DNA from 2 places in the Variovorax robiniae genome. Region 2 is predicted to be linked to the other one. Evidence: predicted binding sites of a transcription regulator. Region 2 holds the regulator's gene; the other holds the start of a gene.

Region 1 (4,209 bases), on a different contig from region 2:
GAGGGCTTCGACTTCGTCCACGTTGGCAAGGGCGTCGTAGTTCGCGTCCTCATGAGTACGCAACGCAGCCAGCCTGCAGTCAGTTCTTAGCGTGTCGGTCGATGTGCATGGCGGCGCTGCCGCGTTGTGGGTTGCCAGAGAATTTTCCATCGCAGTGTCCAGGTCTCGTCCACAGATCCGCCTGCGCAGCGGCCGTGTTTTCATGAAGTTTCTTGTCGATGCCAAACGCCTCAGGCGATGGCGAAAGTTGCAACTTGCCCTCGCCGCGATTGCGAACTGGCCATGGTGTCGGACGATTCCGGGGTCACCGGCGTCATGGTCGAGCCGATGATGCGGATGCTGAGCACCTTGTCCGCGCGGTGGAATGTCCTGTCGGTTGCCTTGCGATAGACCTTGCGGTCCGACCACGGCATGCCGATGAGGGGCCTGAAGGTGAAAAGATCGCCAGGTTGAAGGTCGCCGAAGTTCATGGTGCTGTCCATCGCCAAAGAAGAGCTGCAGGGAGTAGTCTCGGCTCTGCGACAGATAACGTCCACTTGATAGTTCCTACCTCAGGTATTCACATGCTCAATCTCAGAAGTGTCGATCTGAACCTCTTGCCGGTCTTCGAGGTGGTCTATGAGGAGTGCAGCTTGACGAGCGCCGCGCAGCGTCTTGCCATGAGCCAGCCGGCCGTCAGCAACGCCGTGGCGCGCCTGCGAGTCCTCCTGAACGACGAACTGTTCATTCGTCACGGCAGGGGCGTCCATCGGACCGCTGCCGCGGACGCTGTCTATGCGAAGTTGCATGGTGCGCTGGGCACGCTTCGCGAGTCGGTCTCGGACGCCCGCGGCTTTGACGCGAAGTCCTCGACGCGGTCATTCCACATCAGCGTGTCGCATCCGCTGGGACCCTTGCTGGCGGTGCGCCTGCGCGAGCGTCTCGCGACCGCTGCGCCGGGAATCCATGTCTCTTTCAGCACCCGCTCCAGGCCGGTGGACCTCGAGCATTCACTGAGAAGCGGCGGCTTCGATGCGGCCGTCGACTGGCTGGTGCCGGCAAGCAGCCACTTCCATGAACTCGCGCTCTTCGAGGATGCCCTGGTGGCCGTTGCCCGGCGGGACCATCCTGCGGCGCTCAAGGTCCGTCACGAAAAGGATCTGCAATCGCTGGAGTTCGTGGGATTGCGTCCTCGCATCGATGGCGATAGTCCAGTGCCCGGCCTTCAGGAATGGCTGCGCCTGAAGCTGAACTTCGCGATCGAGGTGTCGGAGATCATGGAAGTCTTGCTGCTCGCCAGCCAATCGGGCCTGGTGGGGCTGGTGCCCAGGAGCATGCTGAAACTGGCACGCGGCGCATTCCAGCTTCGGGTACTGCCTGAAGTGGTCGCCACAAGAACGTTTCCCATCAAGCTGGTATGGCCAGCGAGCAAGGGTTCCGATCCGGGACAGGTGTTCGTTCGCAAGCAGATCGAGATCGTATCTCGCGCGCTCACGGGCCGTTGACCTGTGCGCGAGGCAGCCTGGGTCGCCGATCTGGCTGGTGACGGACGCACCTCGGCTGGGAGCTCGACGACCTGCTGGGCGGACCCGTACGGTTCATCAAGTGAACGTCGCTCGCATGGCGGGTTGTCCTGCGTCAAGGTCGAAACACGGCCTGGCTTCTAAGCTCGCGGCATCTGGAGGACCACATCGCTTCGCTGAGCATCTTTCAGCTCACGAACGCTTCGATATTGTTGCGGGAGAAGGCGCCATGACCCATCCGAGCCTGATCATCATCTGCGGAGAACACCGGGCGCTGTCCGCGATGTTGCGCTCCATCATCCTGATGCTGTCCGAGCACCGCCGCAAGGGTACCTTGCCCGATCTCGAGGCTCTGCAGGCCATGTTGTTCTACGTCGACGAGTTCCCGGAGAAGCTGCACCACCCCAAGGAAAGTCGCCTGCTCTTTCCAAGGATTCGCGGGCGGAACCAGCGGATCGACGCCGTGCTCGACCGGCTGGACGATGACCACGCTCGCGGGGAACAGGCCATCCGCGAGCTCGAACATGCGCTGCTCGGGTGGCGGATGATGAGCGAGACGGATCAGTGCGACGCCCGCCGGGAGAAGTTCGAGTCATTGATGAAGCAGTACGTCGATTTCTACCTTCATCACATGCACGTCGAGGAAGTCGAGATCCTGCCGGTCGCCGAATCCGTGCTCAGCGCCGACGATTGGGCCGAACTCGATGCGGCCTTCCTGGCCAATCGCGATCCGCTTGCGGGTGCTGCGGCCGATGAGGCCTATAGGCCGCTTTTCAAGAAGATTCTCGGCACGCTGGAGCATTCGGGCAATGTTGGCTCTGTTCTAGAGGCATTGGCAGGCGCGGCCTTGCCGAGGTTCACGAACCCGTGAAGCGCGGCGTGCGCCGCGGCAAGATGCCCGGCACGTGCGCGACCGGATACGAACTGGACCGATTGACCGCCGGCGACCACCGGCAGGCGCCTGGAGCACCAGTCAGCGCGGATGTGCCGTTGCTGCCACGGCCGCCTTTTCTCGCTCGACCCGCTCGGTGGCATCGCGTGCCACCGCCACGGATCCCAACGGGGAGCCGTTGGCGTCCGTGATCAGCGCAAAGCTCATGTCCAGGTAGAGTTTCTGGCCGGTCTTGTGCAGTCCCCGCGTCATCGTCGCGCGTCCACCCAGGCGCGTCTTGCCACGCGCCATGGCGGCATCGAACGCTTGCCAGTGCGCCTTGCGCAGATGCTCCGGGATCACGAGGTCCAGGTGCTGCCCCAGCGCGTCGGATGCGGTGAAGCCGAACATCGCAACTGCAGCGGCGTTCCATCGCTCGATCACGCCGGCGCTGTTCGCATAGATGACGGCTTCTGCTGCCTGTTCCAGGATCAGGGCGTCGAGTGGATCATGGGCCATTTCTTCTTCCTCGCGGGCGAATGCGTGCATGCCCGGAATTGCACTGTTCCGGGGCATAAGATATATTACATATAAATCTTCAAACGGAGAAGTACCGTGCTCTCGCCTGAACTCTGCACCGACCGGGAAATCTCTGCCATGGTGCGCAGCTTCTACGAGGCGGTGCGCAAGGACGAGACGCTCGGCCCGATCTTCAACACGCACATTCGCGACTGGGACGGCCACCTCTCGAAGCTGACGGACTTCTGGTCGTCGATCCTGCGGGGCAGTGGCAGGTTTCGCGGCACGCCCATGCCCAAGCATGTGGCCTTGCCGGATCTGAATGCGCATTTGTTCGAACGCTGGTTGGCCCTGTTTCGCGAGACGACGGCGGTGCAACCCAACCGAGCCATGGGCGAACAGGCCTATGACACGGCACAGCGGATCGCGGAAAGCCTCTGGTATGGCTACCAGATGAGCCGCCGTCCTGAGACCGTGCCCACGGGACTGCGGCATGGCTGAGTTGCCTCTCGTGGTTCCTGCAGGGCATGCTGCCGACATGGAAGCGCCTGAGCTTTGGCATTTCGGAGATGATCGATGCGGCTGACCGCAATGGCCGACTATGCGTTGCGCCTGCTGATGTATGTGGCGCAACGCCCGGACCGACATGAGTCGGACGCATCAAGCCGCGGCCACCAGCCCCTGCGCGCGTCGCGTTGCTCGTGTCACCGTGTCGAAGAGCGCCTGGGCCTGCCTTGGGTCGCTGCGCATCCAGAAGTAGCCGCCCCGCGTGGTGGACGTCTGGATGAAGCCGTGGCGCTCGAAGAATTCAACGCGCCATGGGCCGTAGCACTCCAGGTTCAGTGTCGCGTCCGGGAAGCGCGCACGGACGGCGTCGAGTACCTGCCCGCCGAGCCCCTTGCCGCGCATGCCGGGCCGCACGAGCACACAGGCGATGTAGACGTCCCTGACGCCTGCGCTGTCGTCGGTATCAGGATTGACGAACACCACGGCATCGCGCTCGGCGATCATCACGCCAGTGCCATCGCGCACCTGCTCCTCGATGACGCAAGGCGCAATCAGGCAGGCCAACTCCTCGCGGTGGCGCCCGAGCAGCGCAGCCTGCTGGCGGGTCGACAGCATTCGATAGTCGCCCAGGTCTTGCATTGAAAGATCGGCGTCAGTCATGACGTGGGTTCGGCATCTGCGGGCCTTCTGCTGGCTCCTGGCGCCGAGCGCCGATCATCTTCCTCATGTCAACTCCAAGGGTAGAACCACAGGCGGGTAGTTTCTGATCCTGGAGTCATCAAGTCCACTTGATTCCTCGTACATCGGGTA
Region 2 (4,209 bases):
ACCGCGCGCCGCAGCAGGTCGTCCCGCGTCAGCGCCAGGCCGCGCACCACCGGCAGGCGGTGCTGGTCCAGGTGGTCGTAGTAGTCCGGCAGCGACTTCGCGTTCTGGCTGTAGGTCGCGCCGATGCGCCCGATGGCCGACACGCCCAGCGCCACCAGGTCGCAGTCCGGCTGCGTGCTGTAGCCCTGGAAGTTGCGGTGCAGGCGGCCCTGCCGCTTGGCGACGGCCAGCGCATCCTGCGGCAAGGCGAAGTGGTCCATGCCGATGTGGACATAGCCGGCCGCGCTCAGCACCGCGATCGATCGCGCCAGCATCTGCACCTTGTCCGCCGCGGCCGGAAGCTGCTCGATGTGGATGCGGCGCTGTGCCTTGAAGCGGTCCGGCAGGTGCGCGTAGGCATAGAGCGCGACGCGGTCGGGCCGCAGTTCGCACACCTTCGCCAGCGTGCGCTCGAAGGATTCCACCGTCTGCAGCGGCAGGCCGTGGATGAGGTCGATGTTGACGGACTTGAAGCCCAGCTGCCTTGCCGCGGCCATCAGCTCGAACACCTGCGCCGCGGGCTGGATGCGGTGGATGGCCTTCTGCACCTCGTGGTCGAAGTCCTGCACGCCGAAGCTCAGGCGGTTGAAGCCGAGCACCGCAAGGTTGGCCAGGCGCTCGGCATCGACGGTGCGCGGGTCGATCTCGATGGAGCGCTCGCAATCCGGCGTGAAGTTGAAGGCACCGTGCAGCATCCCCATCAGCTGTGCCAGGTGCGCGTCGTCGAGGAAGGTGGGCGAGCCGCCGCCCAGGTGCAACTGGCTTACCGAGGCCCCGCGCCCGAGTTGCTCCGTCTGCAACTGGATCTCCTTCGCCAGGTAGCCGAGGTACTGCGTGGCCCGCTCGTGATGGCGCGTCACGATCTTGTTGCAGGCGCAGAAGTAGCACAGCGACTCGCAGAAGGGCACATGCACGTAGAGCGACAGCGGCAGCGCGCGGGCGCCGGCACTGCGGCGCTGGCGCAATGCCTGCGCATAGTCCGCCGCATCGAAGGCCTCGACGAAGCGGTCGGCCGTCGGGTAGGAGGTGTAGCGCGGCCCAGCCACGTCGAAGCGCCGCAGCATCGCGACGGAGGGCAGCAAGGGGCCAACGGAAGACTCGGCGGAGGGACAGACGAGGGACATCGGGATGACTCGCACAACGGAAGAGGGAAATTCAATGTGCCCTCGAAGGTCGTCACGCGTGTTGACCTGCGTCAACACCACCCCAGGTAGCACTCAGCAGAATCCGGCGCAAACGACGAATGCTGCCCATGACCATCCCACCTACCATCCAGGTCGCCTGCTCCAACTGCAACCTCCGGGAACTGTGCATGCCCGCGGGCCTGCAGCCCGAAGATCTCCGCCGCATCGACGGCCTGGTCAAGACGCGGCGCAAGCTGCGCCGGCGCGAGACGCTGTTCCACAACGGCGACAAGTTCACCTCGCTCTATGCCATCCGCACCGGCGTCTTCAAGACCCGCGTGGCCAGCGACGACGGCCGCGACCAGGTCACCGGCTTCCAGATGGCCGGCGAGATCATGGGGCTCGACGGCATCGTCAACGCGCGCCACAACTGCGATGCCGTGGCGCTGGAGGACTCGGAGGTTTGCATCATTCCCTTCGAACGCGTAGAGGCCCTGTCGCGCGAGGTGCCGGCACTGCAACGCCACGTGCACCAGGTGATGAGCCGCGAGATCGTGCGCGAGAACGGCGTCCTGCTGCTGCTCGGCAGCATGCGGGCCGAGGAACGCATGGCCGCCTTCCTGCTGAACCTGGTCCAGCGGCTGCATGCGCGCGGCTTCTCGCGCTCGGAGGTGATCCTGCGCATGACGCGCGAGGAGATCGGCAGCTACCTCGGGCTCAAGCTGGAGACCATCAGCCGCACGCTGTCGAAGTTCAGCGAGGACGGCATCGTCGACGTGCAGCAACGCAACCTTCGCATCCTCGATGCGCAGGCCTTGCAACGCATCGTCAATCCGCCCGGGCGTTGAAACGCTCCGGCGGCGCATCGCCCTCGGGCGGCTCCACCGTCAGTGCCACCGCGAGCGCGCAGGCGGCCGCCGACATTACCCAGAACAAGAAGAAGCTGGCGGTGTAGACGGCCTGCCGCGTATAGCCCAGCCCTTCCCTGCCCCAGCGCAAGTCGGACGGATCGACCAGCGCGAACACGACCAGTTCGATCAGGCTCGCCACGAGGAAGGCCGGCCAAAGGATCGCGATCCACCTGCGCGCGCTCACTGCTTTGCGCTCCCATGCGCGGGCACGTCCTCGGCTGGCGTCATCGCATGGTTGCGCCCTTTCTGCGCCGGCAGCAGGCTCTTGTCGGCGAGCGTGCGATTGATCTCGATGCCCTTGCGGTAGTAGTCCTCCTCGACCACGCTGTCGGTGCCGTGCATCGCGATCCACGCGGTGTACAGCCCGGCGACGACCACGGTCGCCGGCAGGCCGACCACCAGCCACATGAGCGGAAAGCGCCACCAGGGCAGCGAAGTCTGGGGGTTGCTGGCTGGCATGGCTTGTCCTTTCTTCATCATCTCGGCACCAGGAAGACTGCCTTCTCCGAGACATGCGCACGGCCATCCGCCGTGCCCACCTCGAAGTGCACCGTGTGCGAGCCCGGTGGTGCCTTGTCGCCCGGCAGTTGCAGCCGCACCGCCACCCAGCGCGACTCGGCCGGTCCGACCTCGGCCTCCGCGGCGGAGGCCACGTGCAAGCCATCCAGTCCGCTGACCGCGATGCGATAGACCTGCGGCGACTCCGTGGCGTTCATGATCTGCAAGCGGTAGACGTTCTCGAACTCGCCACCTTCCACGATGCGCGCGAGCGAGCCCCTGTCGCGCACCACATCCACCTTCAGCGGCATCCGCAGGACGAGGCTCGCCAGCAGGCCGATGCCCAGCGCCACCAGCACGCAGGAATACACCAGCACCCGCGGCCTGAACACGCGCCGCAGGATCTGCGCGGACGACCAGCCCTTGGCCAGCCCGTTTTCGGTCGCATAGCGGATCAAGCCGCGCGGCAGGTTCATGCGGTCCATGACGGTGTTGCAGCCATCGACGCACAGGCCGCAGCCGATGCATTCGTATTGCAGTCCCTGCCGGATGTCGATGCCGGTCGGGCACACCTGCACGCACAGCGAGCAATCGATGCAGTCGCCCAGGCCGAGCTCCCGGCCGTCCTTGCCCTTGGCCCGCACGCCGCGCGGCTCGCCACGGGCGCTGTCATAGCTCACGATCAAGGTATCGCGGTCGAACATCGCGCTCTGGAACCGGGCATAAGGGCACATGTACTTGCAGACCTGCTCGCGCATGAAGCCAGCGTTGCCATAGGTCGCCAGGCCGTAGAAGATGACCCAGAACACCTCCCACGAATCCATGCGCGTTTGCAGGAACTCCATGCCCAGCTCGCGGATCGGCGTGAAGTAGCCGACGAAGGTGAAGCCGGTCCACATCGCAATGATCAGCCAGACGAGGTGCTTGAACCACTTCTTCACCAGCTTCTCGAGCGAGAAGGGTTCGCCATCGAGGCGCATGCGCGCGATGCGATTGCCCTCGATCTTCTGCTCGATCCACATGAAGATCTCCGTGTAGACCGTCTGCGGGCAGGTGTAGCCGCACCACAGCCGGCCCGCCACGGCCGTGAACAGGAACAGCGCCATCGCCGACAGCACCAGCAGCCCGGCCAGGTAGATCAGGTCCTGCGGATAGAGCACCAGACCGAAGATGTAGAAGCGCCGCGCCGCCAGGTCGAACAGCAGCGTCTGGCGCCCGCCCCATTGCGTCCACGGCATGACGTAGAAGAAAAGCTGGGTCGCGAACACCATCGCCCAGCGCCAGCGCGCGAACCTGCCGCGCACGCTGCGCGGATAGATCTTCTTCGACGCCTCGTACAGCGCGGTCGACTCCGCCGCCGCGGGGGCAATCGGAATGATCTTGCGGGACTCCGCGTCGCGAGACATGACAGGATTGCCGGGCGTCAGTTCGAGGCCTTGGCGGCAGGCTGCGCCTTGTTCGACAGGCCCCAGACATAGGACGCGACGACCTTGATCTGCGCCTCGGTCAGCCGGCCTTCCTGTGCCGGCATCACGTTGTGCTTGCCGCCGTTGATCATCGCGATGATCGCTTCCTGGCCAAAGCCATGCAGCCATACCTTGTCATTGAGCGCGGGTGCGCCGAGCGCCTGGTTGCCG

Evidence for each region. The regulator FNR, encoded in region 2, switches genes on or off when oxygen is low (the NO sensors DNR and NnrR bind a similar motif). The targets are predictions, from matches to a motif close to TTGATNNNNATCAA.
Region 1: a site for FNR is predicted at 1,608-1,621, ahead of WKW79_RS23040 (hemerythrin domain-containing protein). Genes of this name have one in related genera too.

What each region holds. Positions count from the first base shown of each region.
Region 1 covers NZ_JBBKZS010000011.1:35,639-39,847, forward strand. The annotation lists gene WKW79_RS23030 (hypothetical protein) at 231-470, opposite strand; gene WKW79_RS23035 (LysR substrate-binding domain-containing protein) at 450-1,484, shown strand; gene WKW79_RS23040 (hemerythrin domain-containing protein) at 1,732-2,373, shown strand; gene WKW79_RS23045 (PAS domain-containing protein) at 2,476-2,892, opposite strand; gene WKW79_RS23050 (group III truncated hemoglobin) at 2,989-3,393, shown strand; gene WKW79_RS23055 (GNAT family N-acetyltransferase) at 3,553-4,059, opposite strand.
Region 2 covers NZ_JBBKZS010000008.1:228,669-232,877, reverse strand. The annotation lists gene hemN (oxygen-independent coproporphyrinogen III oxidase) at 1-1,163, opposite strand, end outside; gene fnr (fumarate/nitrate reduction transcriptional regulator Fnr) at 1,292-2,011, shown strand; gene WKW79_RS20000 (hypothetical protein) at 1,992-2,258, opposite strand; gene WKW79_RS19995 (FixH family protein) at 2,255-2,533, opposite strand; gene ccoG (cytochrome c oxidase accessory protein CcoG) at 2,551-3,978, opposite strand; gene ccoP (cytochrome-c oxidase, cbb3-type subunit III) at 3,996-4,209, opposite strand, start outside.